DNA from 2 places in the Cytobacillus oceanisediminis genome. Region 1 is predicted to be linked to the other one. Evidence: a T-box and tRNA genes for the amino acid it is inferred to sense, from the RefSeq annotation. Region 1 holds a T-box; the other holds one or more tRNA genes.
The links. The T-box of region 1 lies ahead of thrS (threonine--tRNA ligase). A T-box ahead of a tRNA ligase gene usually reads a tRNA of that ligase, here a tRNA-Thr.
Positions count from the first base shown of each region.

Region 2: it has a tRNA-Thr gene. The T-box ahead of thrS (threonine--tRNA ligase) is inferred to sense a tRNA for this amino acid. The anticodon was not compared.

Region 1 is NZ_CP065511.1:837,442-841,850, reverse strand. Features, by position in the region: gene IRB79_RS04395 (YhgE/Pip domain-containing protein) at 1-793, shown strand, start outside; T-box leader at 863-1,096, shown strand; T-box leader at 1,136-1,369, shown strand; T-box leader at 1,410-1,641, shown strand; gene thrS (threonine--tRNA ligase) at 1,694-2,896, shown strand; gene IRB79_RS04385 (cyclic-phosphate processing receiver domain-containing protein) at 3,123-3,482, shown strand; partial or broken gene IRB79_RS04380 (amidohydrolase) at 3,675-4,409, opposite strand, start outside.
Region 2 is NZ_CP065511.1:421,590-425,998, forward strand. Features, by position in the region: rRNA gene IRB79_RS02190 (23S ribosomal RNA) at 1-2,031, shown strand, start outside; rRNA gene rrf (5S ribosomal RNA) at 2,158-2,274, shown strand; tRNA gene IRB79_RS02200 (tRNA-Asn) at 2,296-2,370, shown strand; tRNA gene IRB79_RS02205 (tRNA-Thr) at 2,406-2,478, shown strand; tRNA gene IRB79_RS02210 (tRNA-Glu) at 2,506-2,580, shown strand; tRNA gene IRB79_RS02215 (tRNA-Val) at 2,585-2,660, shown strand; tRNA gene IRB79_RS02220 (tRNA-Thr) at 2,666-2,741, shown strand; tRNA gene IRB79_RS02225 (tRNA-Tyr) at 2,754-2,837, shown strand; tRNA gene IRB79_RS02230 (tRNA-Gln) at 2,902-2,976, shown strand; tRNA gene IRB79_RS02235 (tRNA-Lys) at 3,132-3,204, shown strand; tRNA gene IRB79_RS02240 (tRNA-Gly) at 3,274-3,348, shown strand; tRNA gene IRB79_RS02245 (tRNA-Ala) at 3,352-3,424, shown strand; gene rocF (arginase) at 3,639-4,409, shown strand, end outside.

The DNA of each region.
Region 1 (4,409 bases):
CATCGGAGAGTTTCCGTACGTCAGTGAAAAGATTAATCAACTAGCCGACCGGATTCGAGACATCCAGGGCGAAACAGACATCAATGAGATAATTGAACTGCTGCAAAATGATCCGGAAGCAGAGAAGGGATTTTTCGAGGAACCTGTTCTGCTCAACAAAAACAGCCTTTTCCCAATCCAAAACTACGGAACAGGCATGACTCCCTTTTATACCGTACTTGCGATCTGGGTTGGTGCCCTTCTGCTAATTTCCCTGTTGGCCACAGATGTTCATCACCCCGAAGACTTTACAGGAAAACAAATCTATTTCGGCAAGCTACTCACCTTCCTAAGCATTGGATTTGCACAGACCCTTGTAGTGACAATAGGGGATATCTTCATTCTGGGAGTGGATATGGCAGCACCAGTATGGTTTATCCTGTTTGGATTGGTAAGCAGCTTAGTGTTTATATTAATTGTTTATACATTAGTATCTGTATTTGGCGATGTAGGTAAAGCCATGGCGATTGTCTTGCTGGTGCTTCAGATTGCGGGTGCTGGCGGAACCTATCCGACCGCCTTGCTTCCGGAATTTTTCCAAACCATCCACCCCTTCCTGCCCTTCTCTTATGCCATTGATTTAATGAGAGAAGCTGTTGGAGGCATTGTATGGGAGAGAGTGTACAGAGACCTCCTGATCCTGATGCTATTCGGTTTCATTGCACTATTAATTGGAACCTTCCTGAAAGAGCCATTAAGCAGAAAAACGAAAGCGCTGATGAAGAAATCGAAGGAATCCGGGTTGTTTCATTAGTGTCTAAAAAGTTTTATTAACCCTCTTGACCTTTTCCAAAAAGTGTATTAAAATCAGTAAAAATATCCAATATGAGCTATGAAAAGGACACGAATCTATCTTTATTTTCTTTCCAGAGATCAGGGCCATTTGGCTGCAAGCCCTGAAGAAACGGGATTGGTTTACCGCCTTGGAGCTATTATAGTGAAATGATGTACTCAGAGTATCTATAATCGGGGAATCCGTTATCTTTTTGAGCATAAAGCAGTCTTTGGGAATGTTTTATGGAATTAGGGTGGCACCACGACCGCACTCGTCCCTTTTGCTGGGATGGGTGCGTTTTTTATTTTATTTAAAACTATATAATTAGCGTTGATAAGGACACGAATCTTTCTTTGTTTTCTTTTCAGAGATCAGGGCCATCGGCTGCAAGCCCTGAAGAAACGGGATTGATTTACCGCCTTGGAGCTATTATGGGGAAATGATCTATATCAGAGTATCCATAATCGGGGAATCCGTTATCTTTTTGAGCATAAAGCAGTCTTTCGATATGCTTTATGGAATTAGGGTGGAACCACGGCCGCACTCGTCCCTTTTGCTGGGATGAGTGCGGCTTTTTATTTTAATTAAAACTATATAGTTAGCGTTGAAAAGGACATGAATCATTCTTTATTTCTTTCCAGAGATCAGGGTCACCGGCTGCAAGCCCTGAAGAAAAGGGAATGATTTACCGCCTTGGAGCTATTATGGGGAAATGATCTATATCAGAGTATCCATAATCGGGGATTCCGTTATCTTTTTGAGCATAAAACAGTCTTTCGATTGCTTTATGGAATTAGGGTGGCACCACGACCACACTCGTCCCTATGTTTGGGAGGAGTGTGGTCTTTTTTTATAACTAAAAATCAGGAGGAATTGAAAATGGAAGCAGAAAAAATAAATCATAGAAAGTTAGGTCAAGAGCTGGAGCTTTTCACATCCATGGAGGAAGCCCCAGGAATGCCTTTTTTCCTGCCAAAGGGAATGGTGATGCGAAATGAACTTGAAAGTTATTGGAGAAGAAAACACCAGCGGGCAGGCTATCAGGAAATTAAGACACCGATTATGATGAAACAGGAACTTTGGGAACAATCCGGCCATTGGGATCATTATCATGAAAATATGTATTTCTCAAATGTGGATGAACAAAATTATGCGATAAAGCCCATGAACTGCCCGGGTGCGATATTGATTTTCAACAGCAAACGGAGAAGCTACCGGGAACTGCCTCTCCGCTATGCGGAGCTGGGATTAGTCCACAGACACGAGCTCTCAGGTTCTTTAAATGGACTGTTAAGAGTTCGGTCGTTCACTCAAGATGACGCCCATTTATTTGTGATGGCTGATCAGATTGAAGCGGAGATTGATAAAATACTTGTCCTAATTGATGAGTTCTACTCCCATTTTGGTTTTGACTATAAAGTTGAACTTTCAACACGCCCAGAGGAATACATGGGATCACAGGAAATGTGGGAACGTGCTGAAGGGGCTTTAGAATCTGTTTTGAAAAACAAAGGAGTTAACTATCAGATTAATCCTGGTGATGGGGCATTTTACGGGCCGAAAATTGACTTTCATATATTGGATTCACTCGGCAGAAGCTGGCAATGCGGTACAGTCCAGCTGGATTTTCAAATGCCGCAAAAGTTTAATTGTGCTTATGTTGGTGAAGATAACAAACTTCATCTTCCTATTATGATTCATAGGGCAATCTTTGGTTCAGTTGAACGTTTCATGGCTATTCTAATTGAACATTTTGCTGGCGATTTCCCACTGTGGCTGTCACCCGTCCAAGCAAAGGTCATTCCCATCTCAGATGCCCATGCAGAATATGCAGACTATGTAAAATCACAATTGGAATCAGCTGGTATCCGTGCAGAAGTCGACTTCAGAACAGAGAAAATGGGACTCAAGATCAGAGAAGCCGAAAAACAGAAAGTTTCCTACATGCTGGTGATTGGTGATAAAGAAATGGAGCAGCAATCCCTGTCGCTGAGAAAACGTAAAGAGGGAAATATCGGTGTGATGAGCATTCAGGAAGTAATTGAGCGGTTTATTAATGAAATAAACGGCGTCGGCAGATAGATTTTTGAAGCCCCAAAAGGGAACTATTCCTTTTGGGCTTTTCTTAGAAATACACATTTTTTACCAAGTTTTTGTATTCACGCCTGAAAACATAATCAGCGCTCAAAATTCCAGTTATCCCCTTAAAGGTATCTTTGCTTATATATGTATGTTACAATGAAATGTGAATCAAATCCTTAGGGTCAATTTGACTTTTCTTAGTCATCCCTTCGAAAGGGGGAGAAAATTGGAGAAAATAAGTGTATTCCTGGATGATTATCGGAAAGCGCCTGATGGTCATGTATTAGTTGAGACCATTGATGAGTGTATCCATTTGCTTCAGACCTTTGAAATTGACCACTTGTCTTTGGACCATGATTTAGTAAGTAAATCGAGAAATGGTCTTTTGCTTGTTCATATAATGGTTCAAAAACAGCTATTTGCAGATCGTATAACGGTTCACTCTGCCAATTCAGTAGGCGGGAAAGCCATGTACCATTATTTAAAACAAGCACAGCACGATTTTGAAATGCCCACTGACATTAAAGTAATCTTAAGACCACTGCCCCTAAATTTCATTCCGCCAAATTATCTGCAAAAATATTAGAGACCCATTGACAATTACCTATTCCCCTTGATCACAGGAAATTTAAATATCACCAGTGTATGGGGAGCAGAGTTTATTAACTGCTTCCTTTTTTCATGGCTTTAAAATTTATAAGAAGAACTGAAACTCGGTTAAAATAAATCCGCTCCTCCATATAGAGGAGCGGATTTCTCTTTAAGATCAGATTTACGGCTATTCGTTCAAGTATGCCCAGGCATATTGTGCATATAGCTCTGCACCTGTCGATAAGGCGTCTTCGTCAATATTGAATTTTCCGTGGTGGTGGGCCCATTCTGTGTCTTTTTCTGGATTGCCGCTGCCAACGAGGGCGAAGCTGCCAGGTACTTTGTCCAGGAAAAAACTGAAATCCTCCGCACCCATTGTTGGTTTTTCCTTGTAAAGTACATTTTCCCCGAAAGCTTCAGATGCGACTTTTTGTACGAGTTGGGCACTGTATTCCTCATTAATTACCGCTTGCGAACCCCTGATGTATTCTACTTTTGCAGTAGCACCGTAGATTGCTGCCGTCTTTTCAGCATAACGCTCAAGCTGTTTTTCAATATGATTCCTTGTTTCAGAATCGAAGCAGCGGACTGTTCCCTCAATGACTGCATTTTCAGCGATAATGTTGAACCTTGTGCCCACGGTCATTTTTCCAATGGTGAGTACGGCAGGAAGCTGGGCATCAATGGTTCTGGACACAACACTCTGCACATTCATGACAAAGGAAGATGCCACTATAGCGGCATCAATGCAATCATGCGGCATCAATGCAATCATGCGGCATCGCCCCATGCCCGCCTTTCCCTTTGAATGTCACCTTGAATATATCAGCTGATGCGAAGGATGGCCCGGGTGTACAGGACACTTTATGTGTCGGCATTTGCGACCAGATGTGGATGCCAAAGACATTGTCCACGCCTTCCA
Region 2 (4,409 bases), 420 kb from region 1:
CTTGGAGGTAGAGCACTGTTTGGACTAGGGGCCCCCATCGGGTTACCGAATTCAGACAAACTCCGAATGCCAAAGACTTATCCATGGGAGTCAGACTGCGAGTGATAAGATCCGTAGTCAAGAGGAAACAGCCCAGACCACCAGCTAAGGTCCCAAAGTATACGTTAAGTGGAAAAGGATGTGGAGTTGCTTAGACAACCAGGATGTTGGCTTAGAAGCAGCCACCATTTAAAGAGTGCGTAATAGCTCACTGGTCGAGTGACTCCGCGCCGAAAATGTACCGGGGCTAAACGTATCACCGAAGCTGTGGATTGACATCTTACGATGTCAGTGGTAGGAGAGCGTTCTAAGGGCGTTGAAGCCAGACCGCAAGGACTGGTGGAGCGCTTAGAAGTGAGAATGCCGGTATGAGTAGCGAAAGATGGGTGAGAATCCCATCCACCGAATGCCTAAGGTTTCCTGAGGAAGGCTCGTCCGCTCAGGGTTAGTCGGGACCTAAGCCGAGGCTGAAAAGCGTAGGCGATGGACAACAGGTTGATATTCCTGTACCACCTCTTTACCGTTTGAGCAATGGGGGGACGCAGGAGGATAGGGTAAGCGCGCTGCTGGATTAGCGCGTCCAAGCAGTTAGGCCGGTAACGAGGCAAATCCCGTTACCACACAGGCTGAGCTGTGACGGCGAGGGAAATTTAGTACCGAAGTTCCTGATTCCACACTGCCAAGAAAAGCCTCTAGCGAGGGAAAAGGTGCCCGTACCGCAAACCGACACAGGTAGGCGAGGAGAGAATCCTAAGGTGAGCGAGAGAACTCTCGTTAAGGAACTCGGCAAAATGACCCCGTAACTTCGGGAGAAGGGGTGCTCATTAGGGTGCATAGCCCTGATGAGCCGCAGTGAATAGGCCCAGGCGACTGTTTAGCAAAAACACAGGTCTCTGCGAAGCCGCAAGGCGAAGTATAGGGGCTGACGCCTGCCCGGTGCTGGAAGGTTAAGAGGAGAGGTTAGCGCAAGCGAAGCTTTGAATCGAAGCCCCAGTAAACGGCGTAACTATAACGGTCCTAAGGTAGCGAAATTCCTTGTCGGGTAAGTTCCGACCCGCACGAAAGGCGTAACGATCTGGGCACTGTCTCAACGAGAGACTCGGTGAAATTATAGTACCTGTGAAGATGCAGGTTACCCGCGACAGGACGGAAAGACCCGTGGAGCTTTACTGTAGCCTGATATTGAATTTTGGTACAGCTTGTACAGGATAGGTAGGAGCCTGAGAAGCCGGAGCGCCAGCTTCGGTGGAGGCGTCGGTGGGATACTACCCTGGCTGTATTGAAATTCTAACCCGCGCCCCTTATCGGGGCGGGAGACAGTGTCAGGTGGGCAGTTTGACTGGGGCGGTCGCCTCCTAAAAAGTAACGGAGGCGCCCAAAGGTTCCCTCAGAATGGTTGGAAATCATTCGCAGAGTGTAAAGGCACAAGGGAGCTTGACTGCGAGACCTACAAGTCGAGCAGGGACGAAAGTCGGGCTTAGTGATCCGGTGGTTCCGCATGGAAGGGCCATCGCTCAACGGATAAAAGCTACCCCGGGGATAACAGGCTTATCTCCCCCAAGAGTCCACATCGACGGGGAGGTTTGGCACCTCGATGTCGGCTCATCGCATCCTGGGGCTGTAGTCGGTCCCAAGGGTTGGGCTGTTCGCCCATTAAAGCGGTACGCGAGCTGGGTTCAGAACGTCGTGAGACAGTTCGGTCCCTATCCGTCGTGGGCGCAGGAAATTTGAGAGGAGCTGTCCTTAGTACGAGAGGACCGGGATGGACGCACCGCTGGTGTACCAGTTGTCTTGCCAAAGGCATCGCTGGGTAGCTATGTGCGGAAGGGATAAGTGCTGAAAGCATCTAAGCATGAAGCCCCCCTCGAGATGAGATTTCCCATAGCGTCAAGCTAGTAAGATCCCTGAAAGATGATCAGGTTGATAGGTCAGAGGTGGAAGCGTGGCGACATGTGGAGCTGACTGATACTAATCGATCGAGGACTTAACCAAGTCATTGGTGAATACTCGGCAATACTTCTTCATGCATTATCTAGTTTTGAGGGAACGAAAAAATGAAATTTCCTCTTGAAAAAAACATCAAAAGAAAGTATAATCATACTTGTCTTTTGAAAATAGTCTGGTGGCGATGGCGAGAAGGTCACACCCGTTCCCATACCGAACACGGAAGTTAAGCTTCTCAGCGCCGATGGTAGTTAGGGGCTGTCCCCTTGTGAGAGTAGGACGCTGCCGGGCTGTTTACCAAAATACCACTTTTCCGCAGTAGCTCAGTGGTAGAGCATTCGGCTGTTAACCGAACGGTCGCAGGTTCGAATCCTGCCTGCGGAGCCATTTTCATAAAGCCCTTTTGGGAATTATGAGCTGTTGCTTCCATAGCTCAGCAGGTAGAGCACTTCCATGGTAAGGAAGAGGTCACCGGTTCGAGCCCGGTTGGAAGCTCTCTTAATGTAGACAACTAGAGTACTAGGCCCCTTGGTCAAGCGGTTAAGACACCGCCCTTTCACGGCGGTAACACGGGTTCGAATCCCGTAGGGGTCACCATTTTGGAGGATTAGCTCAGCTGGGAGAGCATCTGCCTTACAAGCAGAGGGTCGGCGGTTCGATCCCGTCATCCTCCACCATATTTGCCGGTGTAGCTCAATTGGTAGAGCAACTGACTTGTAATCAGTAGGTTGGGGGTTCAAGTCCTCTCGCCGGCACCATCTTTTTTAGATGGAGGGGTAGCGAAGTGGCTAAACGCGGCGGACTGTAAATCCGCTCCTTCGGGTTCGGCAGTTCGAATCTGCCCCCCTCCACCATTTATTCTTAATAAAACACAAAAAACTGGACAAGCTATGAATGTCCTTTTTATTTTGTAATTATTGGGCTATAGCCAAGCGGTAAGGCACCGGACTTTGACTCCGTCACTCGCAGGTTCGAATCCTGCTAGCCCAGCCATTTTTGATCCATTAGCTCAGTCGGTAGAGGATTTTAAAAGATTGCAGCATCGAAGCGTTACATCCCTGATTGGCAAGCTTTTATAATCTGCGACAAAGACCGAAGGGCTTTGAAGCACATCTGCAAATGAAGTTCAGGCATCAGGATTATATTATGAGCCATTAGCTCAGTCGGTAGAGCATCTGACTTTTAATCAGAGGGTCGAAGGTTCGAGTCCTTCATGGCTCACTTTATAGAAAGACGCAGACCTTAGGAATCGAGTCCTGAAGGTCTTACTTGTAAATATAAATATTTTTTGCGGAAGTAGTTCAGTGGTAGAACATCACCTTGCCAAGGTGGGGGTCGCGGGTTCGAATCCCGTCTTCCGCTCCAAATGGGGCCTTAGCTCAGCTGGGAGAGCGCCTGCTTTGCACGCAGGAGGTCAGCGGTTCGATCCCGCTAGGCTCCACCTTTATACATAATACGACAATCCTTAGACCAGCATGGTTTAGGGATTTTTTACTTTACAAACAATAATTTGGCAAAAACATAGGAAGCTAACATAGTATATTTAGAAGCCTCTTTCCTGGCAGCCGCATATATATACACGATTTTGTCGAGTTGAGTCATGTGTTTGAAAGCGGTTAAAATATGAGTATAAAGGGAAAGGGAGGACTTGTACTATGAAAAGACAGAAATTATCGATAATTGGAATGCCGATGGATCTTGGCCAGATGAGACGCGGTGTGGACATGGGGCCAAGTGCGATCCGATATGCAGGTGTGAATGAGCGATTAAAGTGTTTATTCGAAGATATCCATGACCAGGGCGATATTGCCATTGGCCGTCCGGAAGTTCAAATCGATCCAAATTCAAATCTTAGAAACTTGGACCTTATTGCTGAAAAGACAGAAAAACTAGGAGAAGAAGTTGATAAAGCAATAGAAAGTGGTTCTTTTCCATTAGTACTTGGCGGCGATCACAGCATCGCAATTGGAACATTGGCCGGTGTTTCGAAGCATTACAAAAATCTTGGGGTAATCTGGTATGATGCCCACGGGGATTTAAATACAGCTGAAACTTCACCTTCAGGGAACATTCATGGCATGCCTCTTGCAGTAAGCTTGGGAATTGGGCACCCGCTTTTAACCAATGTAGGAGGATATGCTCCAAAGGTTAAGCCGGAGAATATTGTCATTATTGGGGCAAGATCTTTGGATGAAGGAGAGCGGGAGCTTATTAAGGAAAAAGGCATTAAAGTATACACCATGCACGAAATTGACCGGCTTGGGATGACAAAGGTTATGGAGGAGTCTATTACATATTTAAAAGAAAGAAATACAGATGGTGTTCATCTGTCACTGGATTTGGATGGGCTGGATCCGCATGATGCACCGGGTGTTGGAACTCCAGTTATTGGCGGCATCAGCTACCGTGAAAGCCACTTGGCCATG